One region of the Desulfoluna sp. CLI2B genome, then DNA from elsewhere that is predicted to be linked to it. Evidence: riboswitches for the same ligand, from Rfam matches in the RefSeq annotation. Region 1 holds a riboswitch; the other holds the start of a gene.
What was found. A riboswitch is a leader RNA that binds a small molecule or an ion and turns the genes downstream of it on or off. The one in region 1 is predicted to bind thiamine pyrophosphate.
Positions count from the first base shown of each region.

Region 2: another riboswitch for thiamine pyrophosphate. It lies ahead of thiS (sulfur carrier protein ThiS); the one in region 1 lies ahead of thiM (hydroxyethylthiazole kinase).

Region 1 is NZ_CP186557.1:1,660,656-1,670,562, reverse strand. Features, by position in the region: gene gdhA (NADP-specific glutamate dehydrogenase) at 1-674, opposite strand, end outside; gene ACOYW2_RS08125 (beta/alpha barrel domain-containing protein) at 933-1,451, opposite strand; gene ACOYW2_RS08120 (hypothetical protein) at 1,488-1,946, opposite strand; gene ACOYW2_RS08115 (alkaline phosphatase family protein) at 2,418-4,106, shown strand; TPP riboswitch at 4,183-4,274, shown strand; gene thiM (hydroxyethylthiazole kinase) at 4,354-5,187, shown strand; gene thiE (thiamine phosphate synthase) at 5,184-5,816, shown strand; gene ACOYW2_RS08100 (M15 family metallopeptidase) at 6,302-6,976, opposite strand; gene ACOYW2_RS08095 (hypothetical protein) at 6,973-7,476, opposite strand; gene ACOYW2_RS08090 (sigma-54 interaction domain-containing protein) at 7,533-9,155, opposite strand; gene ACOYW2_RS08085 (acyl-CoA dehydrogenase family protein) at 9,523-9,907, shown strand, end outside.
Region 2 is NZ_CP186557.1:1,931,594-1,941,500, reverse strand. Features, by position in the region: gene thiC (phosphomethylpyrimidine synthase ThiC) at 306-1,610, opposite strand; gene thiE (thiamine phosphate synthase) at 1,612-2,244, opposite strand; gene thiF (sulfur carrier protein ThiS adenylyltransferase ThiF) at 2,318-2,941, opposite strand; gene ACOYW2_RS09345 (hypothetical protein) at 2,941-3,198, opposite strand; partial or broken gene ACOYW2_RS09340 (radical SAM protein) at 3,383-3,856, opposite strand; gene ACOYW2_RS09335 (hypothetical protein) at 4,021-4,212, opposite strand; gene ACOYW2_RS09330 (thiazole synthase) at 4,160-4,792, opposite strand; gene thiS (sulfur carrier protein ThiS) at 4,792-4,992, opposite strand; TPP riboswitch at 5,278-5,380, opposite strand; gene fusA (elongation factor G) at 6,054-8,138, shown strand; gene ACOYW2_RS09315 (AAA family ATPase) at 8,261-8,947, shown strand; gene ACOYW2_RS09310 (GGDEF domain-containing protein) at 9,066-9,907, opposite strand, start outside.

The DNA.
Region 1 (9,907 bases):
TCCATGGTCTCGTTTGTGAGCTTGAGCATCTCTTCGAGAAAATAGACGGCGCCGTACCCCGTGGCCTCGGGCCGGACCAGGCTGCCGCCCCAGTTGAGGGCTTTGCCGGTGAGCACCCCGGTAAATTCATTGGTCAGCTTCTTGTACATCCCGAACAGGTAGCCGATCTCCCGGGCGCCCACCCCGACATCCCCTGCAGGCACGTCGGTGTTGGGGCCGATGTGGCGAAAAAGCTCGGCCATGAAGCTCTGGCAGAACCGCATCACCTCGTTGTCCGATTTGCCCTTGGGGTCAAAGTCGGACCCGGCCTTGCCGCCGCCCATGGGCAGGGTGGTCAGGGCATTTTTAAACACCTGCTCAAAGGCCAGGAACTTCAGTATCCCGAGGTTCACCGACGGGTGAAACCGGCACCCGCCCTTGTACGGCCCGATGGCGCTGTTCATCTGAACCCGAAAGGCACGGTTGACCTGCACCTGCCCGTCGTCATCCACCCAGGGCACACGGAACATGATGACCCGTTCGGGCTCCACGATCCGCTCCAGGACATTGTGCCTGCGGTATTCGGGATTCTGCTCCAGGACGGGGGCCACCGACTCCACCACCTCGGTGACGGCCTGGTGGAACTCGGGTTCGTGGGGATCTCTGCTCTTTACGACCTCTAAAATGTCTGGCATATCGCATCTTCCTGTTTGATGAATAAACGAACGCATCAAAACAATGCGTCAGAATTTCGTATTGCGTATTTTTCCAATACAAAAATCCCGATCTTAGAAATGGCGTATGCCAAACAGCGCAAAGGGGTCAAGGAAAAAGGTCGCTGATCATGGCAGGTTGCCGCAACCACGGGGAATACGTGGAAATCTAAAACCGTGCCAAACCAAATGGGAGCCTGTCGGCCACTCTTTCCTTGTTTTTCGTAACGTTCAGCCCTTTTATTTCACGGCCAGTCTTTTCTTGTCCGCATAGTACTTCATAAACTGAGCCCGCTCGTTGATGGTTGCCGCCTCCTGGGAGAGCCGCCCCCTGAAGTCGGCAATGGTCTGGATCCCCTTGCTGCCCATCCACGTCTCCAGCTCCTCGATCATCACCCCCAGGTGCTTGACCCCGTTCTTGTAAAGGGTCGAGACCACCTGCACCACGTCCGCACCTGCCAGGATCTGCTTGACCACCCCTGCGCCGTCATGGACGCCGGTGGAGGCCACAAGGGCGCAGTCCACCTTCTCGGCCATGATGGCGACCCAGCGAAGGGACAGGGCCATCTCCGCAGGCGTGCTGAAAAGGTACGAGGGCACCACCTCGATTTTCTTGATATCCACATCGGGGCTGAAGAACCGGTTGAAAAGCACAAGCCCGTGAATTCCCGTCCGGGAAAGTTTCTGGATCATGGGGCCAAGGTCGGTGAAGTAGTGAGAGATCTTCAGCACCACAGGGATGGAGAGGACCCCAAGAATCTTTTCGAGAACCTTGGAGAGAGCTCTTCCTTCTCCTTATACGCCCCTGGTTGAACTGGGTCGGGAAGATGTCCAGCTCCAGGGCGTCGGCCCCTGCCCTTTCAAGCTCCCGGGCAAAGGCGATCCACTCCAGGGAATCGGATAACAGTTGATGCTGGCGATAACGGGTATATCCACCGAAGCCTTGGACTCACGTATCAGGGTGGTGTACCGGTTGAGGTTGTCTTCCCGGACCTTGTACCCGTAGAATTCAATGGGATTTTTCCTTCCATCGTAGTCAAAATACTGAACCGAGGCGTCCGCGGCCTTGGTGTCCCGGATCACCTTGTCGCTTTCAAGGTTGATCTCCTCCTGGAAAAGGGATTTCAACACAACGGCCCCTGCCCCGTTTTCCGCAAGGCGCCTGACCCCTTCCACCGTGCCGGACAATCCGGAGCTTCCCACGACAATAGGGTTCTTGATCGACATTCCCAGGTACGAGGTGGACGTATCCATGCGTCATCTCCTTAGATTTGGTGGTGATCGGACAGGAGCCGTCCCGTCCCGAAGGCCATGGGCCTCGCCCGGGAAGGGCGGCACATGTATTGGAATAAGCACCGCAATGAGGCGTCGGTGATGGAGCATGATGCCCCGGTGGATATGGGGGCGTGCCCTGCCGGGGACAAACGCAGGCGTGATATGGAGAGAAACGAACAGAGGGCACGCGATGTCGGGGGGAGGGCAGCGTAAAGGCGCAACCGTAACCCCTTGGTTGAACAGACTTACATCTTACCCGATGCCAATTGGAGAATCAAGTTGCGGTGCCCGGCCCGACACTGGAAGCTTAAGCCCATCCGTTGACAGAAGCTGGTGGCCTTGATACGAATACACCCATCGCAAACAACAACATTGTTACAAATGCAAAACAATACACCAAGGTCATTGTAACCCATCATCGGCCCCGCCAACCCAAAAGAGGACACCCCCATGAAAGCATGCCGACCCGTCTATTGGATGTTGCCGCTCCTGATACTCGCCGCCGCCACCTGGACCCATGCAAAACCTCTGCGGGAAAAGCCCGCCCTGGTGCTCCAGATCACCATCCATGATATGCGCGGCGATTTTCCCATGCGATACAAAGACCGCCTGGGCAAGGGGGGCCTGCGCTACCTGATGCAGCAGGGGACCCATTACACAAACGCCGGCTTTCCCCATGGCGGAACCGAGCCCACCGTGGGCCATGCAGCTCTGTTCACCGGCACCTCCCCTTCCCGCAACGGCATTGTGGCCGGAAGCTGGTTCGACCGGGCCAAAGACCGCGTCATCACCAGTTGCGAGGATGACCGCTACCCCCTTATCGGAAAAACACCGGTAGAAGGAGAAGGCCGGGCTCCCTCGCAGATGCTCGCGGCCACCATCGGTGATGAGCTGACAATAGCCACAAACGGGGGAGCCAGGGTGTTCAGCGTCTCCCTCAAGGATCAGGGCGCCATCCTCCAGGGAGGCCACACCGGCAAGGCGTTCTGGTACTCCACAACAGACGGTTCCTTTATAAGCAGCAGCTACTATTTCACCCAGTACCCCGACTGGGTTGCGCAATGGAACGCGGAAAAACATGCCGACGCTTACAGAAACAGGTCGTGGCAACTTCTTTACGCCCCATCCACCTACCTCTTCGGCACGGATGACAGGCGCCCCTTTGAGGTGGACATGTTCGGCCTGGGCACGACCTTTCCACACCCCCTCAACGCAGAGACCTCGCATTTCTACGCCAGCCTTGCCGCCACACCCTTCGGGGACGAGCTCACGGCGGACTTTGCCAAAACCCTGATCAGGGAAGAAAAACTGGGGCAAGGGCCCCGCACCGACTTTCTGGCCGTGGGCTTCTCGGCCACCGGTTCCATCGGACGCCTCTTCGGAGCCTCAAGCCTTGAGGCGGAAGACACCATCCTACGGGTCGACAAGCTGTTGGCCGACCTGTTCCGATACGTGGACAAGGAGATCGGCCTGGACCGGACACTTGTTGTTCTCTCATCCAACCAAGGCATGTGCGAGACACCCCAGCACCTGGCAAGCCTCGGCTTTGACGTGGGGTGCCTGCCCTCCGGTCCCATAATCCGGGAGGCCCTGGCAAAGGCCCTGAACAAGCGGTTGGGTGTCCCCGAATCAGTCGTCCGGCTCTACGACCACCCGTACGTCTATCTCGACGAAGAAGAAATCGCAAAAACCGGAGTCAGCCTTGCCCTGGTGGAGACAACAGCCGCCGAAGAAATTATGAGCATCCCGGGCATTGCCGGAGCCCTGACCCGCACGGACCTTCTCAAAGGGACCGTGGCCCCCACCCCCACCAACATGGCGATCCTCGACAGTTTCCATGCCGGTCGCTCCGGCAACATCCACGTCATCGCTGCGCCATCCACTTACGTTACCGGCAAAACGCCCTCCGCCTTGCCCCAGGGCGACGACACCTATGTTCCCCTCTTTTTCGCAGGCTGGGGCATCCCCGCCCAACGCATCACGCGACCCGTCACCCCTTACGATATCGCCCCAACCCTTGCAAGCGTCCTTGAAATCAAGGCACCCTCGGGCGCTGTGGGGATTCCCCTGGAAGAGGTGCTGAAGGAGGATACCCCTGCTGAAAACTGGATCACGGCAAGCCGCACCGCACTGCCATGAGATAAGGGCGAATGTGTTGACAACCTCGCCTGACCACCCTATACAAACTGCATCACACGATGCGGCTTTCCACAAGCCGTACACGCAGGGGTGGCTTAAGGCCTGAGATCATACCCGTTGAACCTGATCCGGATCATGCCGGCGAAGGGAATTGCGAAGCGCATCGATCTTTCTTTTTGGGGGGCAGTCGCCCCCCTCTCAAGCCCTCCTCAGCCGTTTTTCAACCAATGCATAAGGATTTAGGATTGTGAACGACCTTGCCCTAAAAGCAGCTGAGAACCTATCAAAAATCAGGGAATCCAACCCGCTTGTCCACAACATCACCAACTACGTGGTGATGAACTACACGGCCAACGCCCTCCTCTCCCTGGGGGCCTCACCGGTGATGGCCCACGCAGAAAACGAGGTGGAGGAGATGGCCTCCTTTGCCGGTGCCCTGGTCCTCAACATCGGCACCTTGAGTGACCCGTGGATCCGGGCGATGATCTCGGCAGGAGCCAAGGCCCGATCCCTGGGCACCCCGGTGATTTTAGATCCCGTGGGCTCCGGGGCCACCGCCTTGAGGACCCGCACCGCCACCCGCCTCATCCGGGAAGCGGGGGTCTCCATCATCCGGGGCAACGCCTCGGAGATCCTCTCCCTGCAGCAGGCAGGCTCCGGCACCCGCGGCGTGGATGCCGTGGACACCGTTGAAGAGGCCGCTGCCATGGCCTCGGCCCTGGCAACGGAGCTGAGCGCCACCATCGCCATCACCGGCCCGGAGGACATCGTCACCGACGGCGCACGCACGGCAAAGATCCGGGGCGGCCACCCCCTCATGGCACGGGTCACGGGAACGGGCTGCACGGCTACGGCCATTACCGGTGCCTTTGCGGCCGTGGACCTCGACCCCTTTACCGCGGCCTGCTCTGCCCTGGCCTTCTTCGGAATGGCCGGGCAAAAAGCGGCCGAAAAGGCCTCGGCACCGGGAAGCTTTATGATCGCCCTTCTGGACGCCCTCTACACCCTCACCCCCGAGGAGCTGCACACCGGATGCGCCATGGATGTCATTGGCTCTGGCCCAAAGGAACAGCGCCCATGAACCGCCTTTCAACCGTGGACTACGCCCTGTACCTGGTGACGGACCAAAAGCTCTCCAGAGGACGCAGCACCCTGGAGATCGTCCGTGGGGCTGTCTCCGGGGGCGTCACCTGCGTCCAGCTACGGGAAAAAGAAGCATCCACACGCACCTTCATTGAGGAGGCCCGCGCCATCAAGGCATGGCTGGATGATAAAGGGGTCCCCCTGATCATCAACGACAGGGTGGATGTGGCCCTGGCCGTGGGCGCCTCCGGGGTCCACCTGGGGCAGAGCGACATGCACATCCGCGATGCCAGAAGCCTTCTGCCCCCGGAAGCCCTCATCGGGATCTCTGCCGAATCCCTGGAAGATGCCCTGGCCGCAGAGCGCGAGGGAGCGGACTACATTGGCGTCAGCCCTGTGTTTGCAACCCCCACCAAAACCGACACCGCCCCGCCCCTGGGCCTTGACGGGGTGAGGCAAATCCGCGCGGCAGTGGATATTCCCATTGTCGGCATCGGGGGCATCGGCCTTGCCAACGCAGCCAAGGTGATGGCGGCAGGGGCCGACGGCATCGCCGTGGTCTCGGCCATCGTGGCCGCAGACGATCCGCAAAAGGCCGCAAGGGGTCTTAAAAAAAAGATTGGATAAAACGAGGCGAGCGGGCGTACGGCTGGACTGAGGGTAAAACGGGCTTCAGCGCCCTGCTCGGGTAGCCATTGGGGAATAATGGTTACGATTCAGTTTATGCCTCCGGCGGCCCTGCCGGGGGCTAAACTTTTGCCTGATCTTACAACGACGGGTTTAACAAACAGGGCTTCACAGTTCTTCGAAAATGACGTTTGAGCCTTGATTATCGTTTGGCCGCGACCTTCAAAAAAAACGGGAAAATAGACCGAAACGGAGCACCGCACACAGGTGCGGCTTTTTAATCCGTCGTTACCCGTGCCGCACAGGAGTGCGGCGCTCCATAAGGACAAAGGTGTTTGGGACGTGATGCAAATAGACCGATGGCCCAAACGATGATCATGTTTGAAGGGCAACTGCGATTTTCTCTGAGGAACGAAGGGTAAGCGCATTGGCTACCGGCTTTCGAGGTGGCACACTTCGCCGCCGGAGACTCTTTTTATGATGCCTTACTCTATGATGTGATACCTGGCCCGTGCATCTGATTTGGGCATGCCGTTAAAATGCCACCACTCAAAGGAGAGGGGCAAAAATCCGGCACCCGTCATGACATCGGCCAGGAGCTTTCGGTTGTCGCGCTGTCTTGAGGAAAGCTTTTTGCCCAGTTTTTTCATGGCAAACATGGCGCAGAGTTCAAGCCTGCTCTTGCGAAACGGGGTAAAGCCCATGTCCAGCTCCTTGCCCCGGCCGTTAACGATGGTGATGTCCACGGCAATGCCGTAGTTGTGCATGGACCCTCGGGCGGGGTTTGCCACGAATTTTTCAAACCGGGTCCCCTTCATTTTATCGTACATCCTCTTTGAAACGCTCCGTGGGCGCGCCGCATCCAGGATAAGGAGAGAGTACTCCGAATGCCTTCTCTTCAGCCCGTCCTGGGCTTTGGCGAGCTTGGCGGCAACCTCTTTTTGCAGGTAGGCCGTCTTAAGGCCGGAGTAAAAGTCTTCCCGGAAATAGTTTTTGCGGGGATCCGAGTTCACCAGGTCCACCTGAATGGTCTCATCCATTTGATGCACGTCCACAAGACCGGCTTGGATAAAGATCTCCTCGACCCCGTTTGCGTGGGCCCCGCCCGCGGCCCACAGCATCACCATGCTCAACAGCACATATTTTTTCAAAACGGTCATCCGGCCTCCTTACCACGGGCAGAACGGATCACGCGCAGCCCCATGAGCCCAAGGGCCAGCCCCCAAACCGACATCCAAAAATCGGCCTCCACGGTCCATCGCCAGTCTCCGCGGTCCTTGTGAAACGTATAGGAGGTTTCAACCGTTTTCCCCCGGGTATACCCCGTGTAATCCAGATACGAATCCACATCGATAAAGCACAGCTGGCCGGTCTCGGTGGTCCCCCACACGGTATACGACTGCCGAGAGGGGGACGCCATGGTGGAAAACCGGGTCCCCCCGCTTCCCCCGGGCCTTCCCGGTTCATACAGCGACATGGTCAAGGTGATGGTTACCGGCCCTTGGCCCCTGCAGCGGCCTTTGTCGTAGCAGGCATACACAACAAGAAAAAAAAGGGGGATCAAAACCACCCCCACATACCCCAGGATAAACACACGCTGACTCTGCCACACCGATGCCGATCGCTTCCCGGCCCCCATGTCCATCATTTCCTCTACCACCTGATCCCTCTCCCCCATGACCTTTTGTTCCCCATCACCTGTTTTCCCTGACTCCCCTATGACCTGTTTTTCCTATTTCCCCTATCACCTGTTTTCCCTGTTCCCCCTGCCTTATCAACCTTCTTCCTCACCCCCACCCCCAGCTTCTTCATCCGGCTCCTCAAGGTGGACGGGTGCATCCCCAAAAGCTCGGCTGCGCCCCCCGGTCCTTCCACCTTGCACCCGGAAAGGGACAGGGCCTCGCGGATATGGTTTCTCACGGCCTCATCCATGGACGGGAACCCTTCCACGATGCTGTCCGGCAAACGGGGCTCGGACGAGGAAGCCCTGGGCTCCCAAAGAAGGTTGTCAAAGGAGAGATGGCGGCCCCTGCCGACGATGAGGGCCCGTTCGATGACGTTCTGGAGTTCCCGGATGTTGCCGGGCCAGTCGTAGGCGGTGAGCTGGCGTAGCGCCGATTCGGTGAGCCCGGGCGCTGGTTCCATGTTCAGCTCCCGGGACTTGCGGGCAACAAAGCAGGTGGCCAGCTCAGGAATATCCTGTTTCCTGGCCCTCAGTGGCGGCACCCGGATGGGAAAGACGTTGAGGCGGAACCAAAGATCCTCACGGAACCTTTTCTCTTTGACCATGGCAAACAGGTCCCTGTTGGTGGCCACCACCACGCGCACATCCACGGAGACGGGCCAGCTGCCCCCCACCCGGTTGAACTCCAGGGTCTGGAGTACCCTTAGGAGCTTGACCTGGGCGGCAGGGGGAAGCTCCCCGATCTCATCTAAAAAAATGGTGCCGCCGTCGGCCTGCTCGAAGTAGCCCCGCTTCAGGCGGGTGGCTCCGGTAAAGGCCCCTTTTTCGTGACCGAAGAGTTCGCTGTCCAGAAGGCCTTCGGCAATGGCCCCGCAGTTCACCCGGATCATGGGGCCCCTGCTGCGCCCGGAGGCCCGATGGATGGCGTTGGCCACCACCTCTTTGCCGGTGCCGGTCTCTCCCAGGATCAGCACCGGGCTGTCCAGGGCCGCCACCTGATTCACCATGGCCGAAACCTCCCGGAGCCCGGAGTCCACCCCGATCACCTCGCTGTCCCGGTTATGCCCCAGACGATGCTCCAGCTGTTTTTTCTCCGATGAGAGGCGCTCGTTCTCGCACACCAGGTCCCTGTGGTGCAACAGGTTCAGCACCGCACCGATAAGGGGCCGCCGGATAAGCTTCATCAGGGCGACGTCCCTTGGACCGTAGGCATGGTCACCGCCCACCACCATGCCGAACCCACCCACCAGGGGCGGCACGATATCAAACCCCATGGTCACCACGGAAAAGTCGTTCTTCCGTGAATAGAGGGGTTTTTCCACATGGCTTAAAAAATGGGCATGGATGCTCTTGAGCATGGGGCTGTCCGCACTCTCCAAAATCCGAACCACCCCGTGGGCCTGGTCCCTGATCTCCTTGAAGTGCTCCCAGGAGAGCTGGATGTGCTCGTCGATGAGCCTGCCGCGCTTCACCGTGGCTTCGGCGAGGTACCGCATGGTCTGGGCCGAGGTGTCCAGCACAAAAACGTGGACCAGGTCCAGAGGCAGGAACTCTTTGAGTAAAAGAAGGGTTTCATGGAGCGACTTGTCGATCTCAAGGCTGCTGTAGAGGCACTGGGTGATGTCCCGTACCAGCCTGCTCTCGTCCTGTGTCATGGGCTCTCCCGCGAAATACAGTGGATAGTCTAAATACCACCGAAAAGAACTACTACATATCGCGGATATTCACCAGAAACAATCGCAAGGTGGGCGAAAGGCAGGGAAAACGCGCAACCATTCAGTTGCCTCTGGCGGATCGCTTTTTTAAAAAAAAGCTCCGCAAAAAACGACACATGGGGGCGAACTTTCGACGGAACTTGGAAATAATGATTTGTGACCTGGTTGTCTCATTTTTTAAGAATTTTGCCATAGGGCGATAAGGAGGGCCTCGCGGAGGTGGCATGCAAGTTGCTGATCACAATAGCACCATCTTCTTGCTACGTTGACCATAAAAGGCTGTTTTTTATGAGCTGAAAGGATGATCATGGCGAACAAATTCGTGAGTATGCGCAACCTCAAATTCACCCTCCACGAAGTCGTGGGCACCGACGCCCCAGCCACGGGGACCCCAGCAAACGGTCACACCCGAAAATCCATGGACATGGTTCTGGATGCGGCCTTTGACTTCGCAAAAAAGGCTCTGCACCCCATCTTCGAGGAGATGGACAGGAACCCGCCGGAGCTTGTGGACGGCACCGTGGCCGTGCACCGGGATGTCCGCGCCATATTGGAGACCCTTGGAAAAGACGGCTGGATTGCGGCGACCTTTCCCCAGGAGTGGGGTGGGGAGGACATGCCAGCAAGCCTCTTGCACGCCGTGTACTTTATCTTTGCGTCGGCCAACTACTCGGCATCCGTCTATTCCGGGC
Region 2 (9,907 bases), 270 kb from region 1:
AGGATCGCCATGACTGGCGCCCCCTCCCCTCCCACGCCGAAAGGGCAAACCGCCCCTTTCATGGCAGGCCCTCCGCAATCAAAAATATCTAAAAAAAAATGCCGCCCATCTTCATCTTTTAATGAAAACGAGCGGCACTTTTTTATATTTCATTAATTAAGGACCGCAGGCCAAGCACGTCAGACATGGCCAAAACAAGACAGCAACATGATCAGGCCCACATGGAGAAAACGCGCCCCAATCCGGTCACCGATTTACTATCGCCTATAACCTGCTTTACCTATGACCTGCTTTGCACCTGCTTTTTAGTCATTCAACTGAATGTCCTTGCCCTCATGAACCCGCTTCATGTTACGCACTGCGCACATCTTGCCGCACATGGTGCAGCTGTCCTCAAACTCGGGCTTGGAGCTGTTGCGGTAGCTTCTCGCCTTCACGGGGTCCATGGCCAGGGAAAACATCTTTTCCCAGTCCAGGTCGGCGCGGGCCTTGCTCATGGCGTTGTCCCAGTTCCGGGCACCGGGGATCTTCTTGGCGATGTCGGCGGCGTGGGCCGCGATACGCGTGGCGATAACTCCCTCTTTCATGTCCTCCAGGTCGGGGAGGCGCAGGTGCTCGGCCGGGGTGACGTAGCAGAGAAAATCCGCGCCGTTGGCCGCTGCAATGGCCCCGCCGATGGCGCTGGTGATGTGGTCGTAGCCGGGAGCCACATCGGTGACCAGGGGCCCGAGGACGTAAAAGGGCGCGCCGTGGCAGAGGCGTTTTTCCATCATCATGTTGCCGGTGATCTCATCCATGGCCATGTGGCCCGGCCCTTCGATCATCACCTGCACATCCTGCTCCCAGGCGCGCTTGGTGAGCTCACCCAGGGTGATGAGTTCCTCCACCTGGGCCGCGTCCGTGGAGTCGTTGATGCTCCCCGGGCGGCAGCCGTCGCCGAGGCTCAGGGTGAGGTCGTACTTGGTGCAGATCTCCAGGAGCCGGTCGTAGTGCTCGTAAAAGGGGTTTTCGGCGTCATTGAGCATCATCCAGGTGTAGAGAAGGGAACCGCCACGGGAGACAACACCGGTGAGGCGGTCGTTGCGCTTGATCTTCTCGGCGGTGGCCCGGTTGAGCCCGGCGTGGATGGTGGCAAAATCCACCCCGTCCTCGGCGTGGCGCTCAACCACCTTGAAGAACTCGTCCACGGTGATGTCCTTGATGTTCTTGTCGTAGAAACCCACGGCGTCGTACATGGGCACCGTACCGACCATGGCGGGGCATTCGGAGATAACGCGGGTGCGGAACTCACGGGTCTTGCCGAAGCAGCTGAGGTCCATAATGGCCTCGGCCTTCATGGCAACGGCGGCCCGGACCTTGGCCATCTCCACCTCCAGATCGCAGCAGTCCTTGGAGATCCCCAGGTTGACGTTCACCTTGGTGCGGAGTCCTTCCCCCACGCCTTCGGGATCGATGACGGTGTGATTTTTGTTCACCGGAACAGCAATGGTACCCTTGGCCATGCGCTCCATGAGGGTTTCGATGGGCATGTTCTCTTTTTTGGCCACGGTCTCCATGGCGCCGGTAACGATCCCTTTTCGGGCCGCATTCATCTGGGTTGTGTAGCTCATTTTAGTTTCTCTCCATGGCTTTGCGGATGGCTTTGACCCGCTTTGAAATATCTTCGGCTCCGACGATCTCCGTCACCAGAGCAATGGTTTCCGCGCCGTGGGCTTTCACCTCGGCAATGTTGTGTTCCTTGATCCCCCCGATGGCCACAAAGGGGATTTTTTCGTTTTTCACCACATGATCGAGGTAGGTCAGCCCCACGGCGTCGCAGACATCCTTTTTGGTCTGGGTGGTGAAGATGGGGCCGACACCGATGTAATCGGCCCCCGCCGCAACAGCAGCCGCCGCCTGGGCAGGGCTGTGGGTGGAGAGCCCGATAATCATGGATTCCCCCGCAAGCTTTCGCACCACGGGAATGGGCAGGTCGTCCTGTCCCACGTGGAGGCCGTCGGCTTCCACGGCCAGGGCCAGGTCCACATGGTCGTTGACAATAAAGGTGACCCCCGCATCCTGTGTCAGCCTGCGCACCACCTCGCACTGCCGGTATCGCTCCAGCATGGATTTGTCTTTTTCCCGGTACTGGATCAGGGTAATACCGGCGTCGATCATCGCCTTCACCACCGTGATGTTGTCCCGGCCCAGGGAGTGCTCCTCCCCGGTGATGCCGTAAATATCGGCACCTGCAATGGATCTCATGGTTTCTTATTCTCCTGTAAAAAACGCCCCCCGGCGGCCAGGGGATTTTCCTTTAGCCCTTTGCCTTTGGCCTTCAGCCTTTATCCTTCCCACCATTCACCACCCAACCAAATACCAAATCCGCCTGTTTGGCCGCCGCAATGGAGACCACCGCAGACATGGGAGGGGCTGCATCATCCGCTTCAGTGACCCCGTCCCCCACCACATAACAGGTGGGGGTGATCTTCCGGGTCACGATGCGATCGGCATCTCCCCAGCCGCCGATGCCGGAGGCGGCCACGAGAAAGGTCCCGCGTGCCAGGTATCGCTCCACCAGGAGCTGCTTGGCTTCCACCCGGTCAAAGGCCTCCACCACGGCATCGCAGCCGTCAAAAAGCCCCCCGATGTTCTCGCCGGTCACCTGCACGCAGTGGGTTTTAACCTCTACCTCCGGCTCGATGGCGACCAGATTCTCTTTCAGGGCATCCACCTTGCTCTCCCCCACCTGGCGGGCAAAAAAGAACTGCCGGTTGAGGTTAGAGGGCTCCACCCGGTCAAAATCGGCGATGACGAGGTGGCGGAACCCCATGCGCACCAGGTGCATGGCACAATTGGACCCCAGGCCCCCGGCCCCTGCAATACCGATGCAGGCCGAAGAGACACGCTCCATGTGATCTTTCCCCACGCGGCTCACAAGGGCCCCTCCGAGGGTGTCCATCAGTGCATCCTCCAGTCCTGATAGACGGGCTGGTACCCGCGCCCCCTTAAGTTGGCATCCATCTCCACCACGCTCCGTTCGTCATTGATATCGAACTGGCCGGAGCCCTCCTCTTCGGTATGGCTGCCCACGGATGTGCAGGAACCTGCCGACAGGCGGGTAATGCCCAGGGGAAGCACGTTGTCCCGAAACGCAGCGCTCTCCCGGGTGGACAGGGTGATCCCGGCCCGGGGCAAAAAGAGACGGAAGGCGGTCATGGCCTAGACCATACCGGCGTCCAGATGGCTGTTTATAGCACCGGGCGCGGGGGTGCATGCCAGGAAGGAGGGAAAGGCCCCAAAGCCATCTTGGAAGGCTGATCCAGTTGGGCGCGGTGGAGCCCTCTGCGTTTGCCAGTGGTCCAGCACCAAGCCCGCCAAGATTGATCCCACGCATCCTGGCCCGGGCTCCCCGCTCCAGGGCCTCCAGTCGAAACCTGAAATCCCGCTTGGGTCCGGCCGGGTGCAGGGTCTTGTACAGATCTTCGTTGTAGGTCTCCTGATACACGGTGAGGCTGTCGGCCCCGGCATTCACAAACCGGGCATACCCATCCTCGTCCACGGGGTAGATCTCAATCCCCACCGACGTAAAGTATTTGGAGATGATGGCCAGGCTCTCCTCGATGTAGGCGGGGGTCGCCACGTTGGGTGCCTCGCCGGTCAACAGGAGGATATGCTTGAGCCCGGTCTCGGCAATGGCCGCAGCCTCGAACTCCACCTCTTCCAGGCTCAGCTGGCGCCGGTGGATCTTGTTCTTGGCGTTGAACCCGCAGTAAACACACTGGTTGATGCAGTGATTGGAGATATAGATGGGAGTAAACAACAGGATCTGTCGGCCAAAATGGCGCAGGGTCGACTCGTGGGCTTTTTGGGCCATTGCCTCAAGGAAAGGCACTGCCGCCGGAGACAAAAGGGCCATTAAATGATCTACCGAACATTTGTGTGCGTCCAGGGCGGCTTGCACGTCACGCTCCGTGGCTCCGTTGATGCGGGCAAGGGTCTCGTCCGGGTCCAGTGTTTTCCAAACATCGAAAAAACCCATCACGCCCTCCCCTGCCCGAGGAACCCGGTAAGGGGTGAGGAGGCCGATGCCTCTTTGCGTGTCGAACCAAGGCCTGCAAGGTAGGCGGCACGTCCGGCGTCAACGGCCCGGCCAAAGGCACGCCCCATGGACACAGGATCACTGGAAGAGGCAATGGCCGTGTTGACGAACAGCGGCAGCTCCATCTCCATGGCTTCGCACGCCTGGGAAGGCTTTCCGATGCCCATCAATAATGGGAAGGGAGATCTCATCGATAAGAATACGTATCATCTCACGGGTCCGGATCCCCCGGTTGGTGCCGATGGGAGCGCCCAGGGGCATGACCGCGGCGGCCCCTGCATCCACCATGCGCCGGGCATCCATGAGATCCGGGTTCATGTACGGAAAAACATGGAACCCCTCTGCTGCAAGGATCTCCGTGGCCTTTGTGGTTTCCAGGTTGTCCGGGAGAAGGTAGCGCTGGTCGCTGATCACCTCGATCTTGATCCAGTCCCCGCACCCGGCGGCCCGGGCAAGGCGGGCGATGCGCACCGCTTCTTCAGCGTTTCGTGCGCCGGAGGTGTTGGGAAGGAGCACCATGTTCTCGGGAATGTGCTTCATCACATTGTCGGTCTCCGAGGCAAAGTCCACACGGCGCAGGGCCACGGTGATCACCTGGGCGCCGGAAGCCTCGCACACGTCGGGGATCAGGCCGTCGGCCGGGTATTTCCCGGTTCCGATGAAAAGCCGGCTTGAAAACTCTCTTCCCCCAATTTGAAAACAATCGTCCATCAGCACCCCCCTCCCACAAATCGCAGGATCTCAAGTTTATCGGTTTCGCTCAGTGTCACCGCCCCGAACCGGGACCGCTCCACCACCTCACCGTTTCGCTCCACCACGACACTGCCGGGGTGAAGCCCTTTGTGCTCCAGGAACCGCTCCAAGGTCATGTCACCTTGGGACAGGCTCTCTTCGCTGCCGTTAACCATCATAGACACACCTCCTGGAAACCCCGAAAACGCGCATGGACCGTAAACGCAGACAAAAACCGCGCCACAGGCACACCGAACCAGGGCCATAAGCTGGAGGACAGGTATTCTTGTATGAAGGGGAGATACCAAGGAAAGGGTTTCCAAGGCGCAGGACCGATGATTCCGGAGCGGCACCGAGGCCTGTGAGCCTGGGCCAGGTACCGGACCGCGAGCGGCCAAAAAAAAAGGCCGCCCGCAGGCAGCCTGATACGTGAGGTGTCGGGGGGCTTTGAAGCGCCGCGACAAAAATCGTGTATGTGGCTTCCCTACGGCAGTACAAACTGCGTCAGGTTCAAAGGGTTGGAATATCTCCGTCTCAGCCCGGTTAAGGGCACCCCCAGCAAAGTTACAACTGATTGTGAGATTCTTTTAGCATCATCCGCCCCGCCCGCGCAAGGAAAACCGACGAGGCTGTGGACGAAGGGTTCCGCAACGACTCCCGGGAGCACCTGCAGGTCGTCCAGAGCCTGTTTTCACGGCTCAGCACCCACGCAGGCCCATGATTTTTCCGACACCGGCGCCCTTCCCATGGGCGGCTGCCGGGTCGGGCTTTCCGAACCACCCCTGTTTTACCCCATTGACCCGGAGGTACCATTCCAGTATAACTATTGAAGATTCCAAGACTTGGGGCCTCTTACCATGATTTTCCAAAGCACCTTCTCACCCCCTCGAATCCCTGCACCGGAAACCTCCAAATCTCTCGTTTTCAGCGCCTTCTCCGTTCCCTTTTGCGTCCACTTTTCCCCCTGCAGCACCCGTTTTCGGAGAAAAAAAGGTTCCCTCATGAGAATTTAAGATTGACAATCGTATGCTTTTGTATATATTCGGTGCCCTTGATTGCTCCTGACGCCGGCCTTTTGTCTGGTCTAAGCAAACAAACCACCATGAGCAAAATCTGGAAAGGCTCGTTAAACCGGGGTAACGTGTGACTTACACCCACCGGACAGGGAATGATACGTCTTCATTCCCTTTTGGGTTGTCATGTGCTGCCTCGATCGTTTTTTCAAGAAGGATACGTGACAATGAAGACCGACTTGCAGAAAGTTAGAAACATAGGCATCAGCGCCCACATCGACTCCGGGAAGACCACCCTGACCGAGCGCATTCTCTTTTACACCGACAGGATTCATGCCATCCATGACGTAAAGGGCAAAGACGGCGTCGGCGCCACCATGGACTCCATGGAACTCGAAAAGGAGAGGGGCATTACCATTGCCTCGGCTGCCACCTACTGTGAATGGAAGGGCCACGAGGTCAACATCATCGACACCCCCGGCCACGTCGACTTCACCATCGAAGTAGAGCGCTCCCTGCGTGTTCTTGACGGTGCCATCCTGGTTCTCTGCTCTGTGGCCGGTGTCCAGTCACAGTCCATCACCGTTGATGCCCAGATGAAGCGCTACAAGGTTCCCTGTATCGCCTTCGTCAACAAGTGCGACCGAAGCGGCGCCAACCCCTTCCGCGTTATCGAGCAGCTCAACGAAAAGCTCGGTCACAACGCTGTTGCCATGCAGATTCCCATCGGCCTTGAGGACAACCTCCAGGGCGTGGTGGACCTCATCGCCATGAAAGCCTACTACTTCGACGGCGACAACGGTGAAAACATCCGCGTGGAAGAGATCCCCGCTGAGCTCCTCGACGAGGCACAGGCCAAGCGTGAAGAGCTCATCGACCAGGCCTCCCTCTTCTCCGAGGCCCTCACCGACGCCATCCTCGAAGAGGCTGAGATCACCGACGAGATGATCGTTGACGCGGTCCGCATCGGCACCATCGAGCGCCAGATCACCCCCGTTTTCATGGGCTCCGCCTACAAGAACAAAGCGATTCAGCCCCTTCTGGACGCGGTAACCCGTTACCTGCCTACCCCCGACGACATCACCAACGAAGCCCTGGACCTCGACAACGAAGAGGCTCCCGTGGTTCTCGAAGGGGATTCCGAAAAGCCCACCGTGGCCCTGGCCTTCAAACTTGAAGACGGGCAGTACGGGCAGCTGACATACATCCGTGTGTACCAGGGCTCCCTGAAAAAAGGCGACACCGTGAACAACGCCAAGAACGGCCGTAAGATCAAGATCGGTCGTCTTGTGCGCATGCACGCCTCGGACATGGAGGACATCAACGAGATCCCGGCTGGTTACATCGGCGCCCTCTTCGGCGTGGACTGTGCCTCCGGCGACACCTTTGTTGACTCCGCGGTCAACTACTCCATGATGAGTATGTTCGTCCCCGAGCCCGTCATCTCTCTGTCCATCACGCCCAAGGATAACAAAGCTCAGATCAACATGAGCAAGGCCCTCAACCGTTTCACCAAAGAGGACCCCACCTTCCGCTCCTTCATCGATGATGAGACCAACGAGACCATCATCGAGGGCATGGGCGAGCTTCACCTCGAAGTATACGTCGAGCGAATGAAGCGTGAGTACAACGCTGAAGTGGAAACCGGTCAGCCCCGCGTTGCCTACCGTGAGACCATCACGCGCCGCGCCGAGTTCGACTACACCCACAAGAAGCAGACCGGTGGTTCCGGTCAGTTCGGTAAAGTCATGGGTTACATCGAGCCCCTCGAAGACGAGCAGTTCTCCTTCGAGAGCAAGGTTGTGGGCGGTCGTATCCCCACCCAGTTCATCCCCTCTTGTGAGAAGGGCTTCGAAAGCTGCATGGCCAAAGGGCCCAAGCTTGAGTTCCCCGTTACCGGTATTGCCGTTACCCTTGAGGACGGCGGCTTCCACGCGGTGGACTCCTCGGAGATGGCCTTCCAGGCTGCGGCCAAGGGTGCCTTCAAACAGGCCTATGAAAAAGCCAAGCCTGTTATTCAGGAACCCATCATGAAGGTCGAGATCGAAAGCCCCAATGAGTTCCAGGGCCCATGTATGGGCTTGATTAACCAGCGCCGTGGTATTATCCTTGGTTCTCAGGACGAAGGGACCATGAGCCGTATCGAAGCTCAGGTTCCCCTCGCTGAGATGTTCGGTTTCTCAACCGTTCTGCGCTCTTCCACCCAGGGCAAAGCCCAGTACACCATGGAGTTCAGCACGTACAAGACCGTGCCCTCCTCCGTGTCGGAAGAGATCGTAAAGAAAGTGAACGAAGAGAAAGCTGCCAAATAGCCTGATGGAACACATCACCCGGCAGCATATCCGAACATCCGAATTTTTGGTTGGAGGAGACTGCCGGGTTGACACCATGGGGTCATTTTTGAGTTCGAACCTCAGCGACGAGAGAGGATACTATGACAAAAAAAGAATTGATCTTCAGGAACCCCTTCGGTGCACTGGGCATCGATTGCGATGACATGATCAACGGAGGAGAGCTCGGTGCCGTTATGGCTCGTGCCGGTCTCGGCAAGACCTCCCTGGTTGTTCAGATGGCGCTCCACGCCATGGCTTGCGGCAAGAAAGTTCTCCACGTCAGCCTGGAGGAACCCGTCAACAAGGTCAGCGTCTGGTACAACGAAATGTTCGCCAACCTGGCGGATTTGAATCGTGTGGAAGAGCCTCAGTCAGCCTACGACGAGATCCTTCCCAACCGCATGATCCTGACCATGAATGTGGATGGCTTCTCCATGGCCCGCCTGGAAGAACGCATCAACGACCTCGTCGAGCAGGACCTGTTCAACCCCGACATGATGATCATCGACGGGTACCCCTTTGAAGAGAAGGGTCGCGAAGACATGGAAGAGCTCAAGGCCCTTGCCTCACGCATGGGTTACTTTGCCCTCTTCACCGTCAAGACCCACCGCCACGAAGCCCTTGCTGAAAACGGCCTGCCCGTTCAGCTCGGCGGCGTGGACGATATCTTCTCCACCCTGCTCCAGATCGTTCCGGAGAACAACACCATCTACGTCAAAGCTGTCAAAGGCTCCAAGGCAGACAAAGAGTCCGCCGTCCTCGACCCTGAGACCATGATTATCCGCTAAGCCAATCCCCTTTGAGGGGATTGTTCTTGGATTACGGACGCAAAAAAGGCACCCCGAACCGGGGTGCCTTTTTTATTTTGATGCCATCCGAGCCTCTTTCCCGTCGGGGAAACAATTCCTATACCTCCGCTTCCCCCCAGACCACACAGCGATTTCGACCGAGTTCTTTGGCCCTGTATAGCGCTTCGTCAGCCATGTGCACAAGCTCTGCCTCCCGGGCCCCACCGTGGGGAGTCATGGCAGCCACGCCCAGGCTCAGGGTGACGTGGGTTACGAGGTCGGCCCGTTCATTCGTCACAGCCAGCCCCTCAATGCAGCACCGCATGGTCTCGGCCAGGTGCCGTGCCCCATTGAGGTCGGTACTGGGCAGAATCACCACAAACTCCTCTCCCCCGTAACGCGCCACGAGATCTCCGGGTCGGCGGGCACAGGAGACAAGGGCTTCGGCCACCCGGGCCAGGCAATGGTCACCGGCCTGATGGCCGTGTGTGTCGTTGTAGCGTTTGAAATGATCGATGTCGCAGAGGATCAGGGAGAGTTCCGATTGCTCACGGAGATGGCGGTTCCACTCCGTCACAATGCATTCGTCAAAGTGCCCCCGGTTGGCAATGCCGGTGGTGGCATCCATGATGGACGCCCTGCGCAGCTCTTCGTTGACGCGCTTGAGCTCCTGCTCCACACGCACGGTCATGGAGATATTGATGCAGAACCCGTAAAATCCGTTCACGCGTTCCTTGGCATTACGGGTGACCTGACCGTAGCACAAGGCCCAGGTCAGCCCCCCTTCCCGCCTGCGCAGCTGACAGCGAAACCGGTTGAGCTGCTCCCCTTCGTAGAGTTGAAAAAGAAACGACTCGGCCTGGAGCGGATCGGAAAAGAGACAGGAGACATTCTGAAGGCTTTCTGTGAGATGGGTGGGGGATTCATATCCGAGCATCCAGGAGAGTTCGGGATTGACCA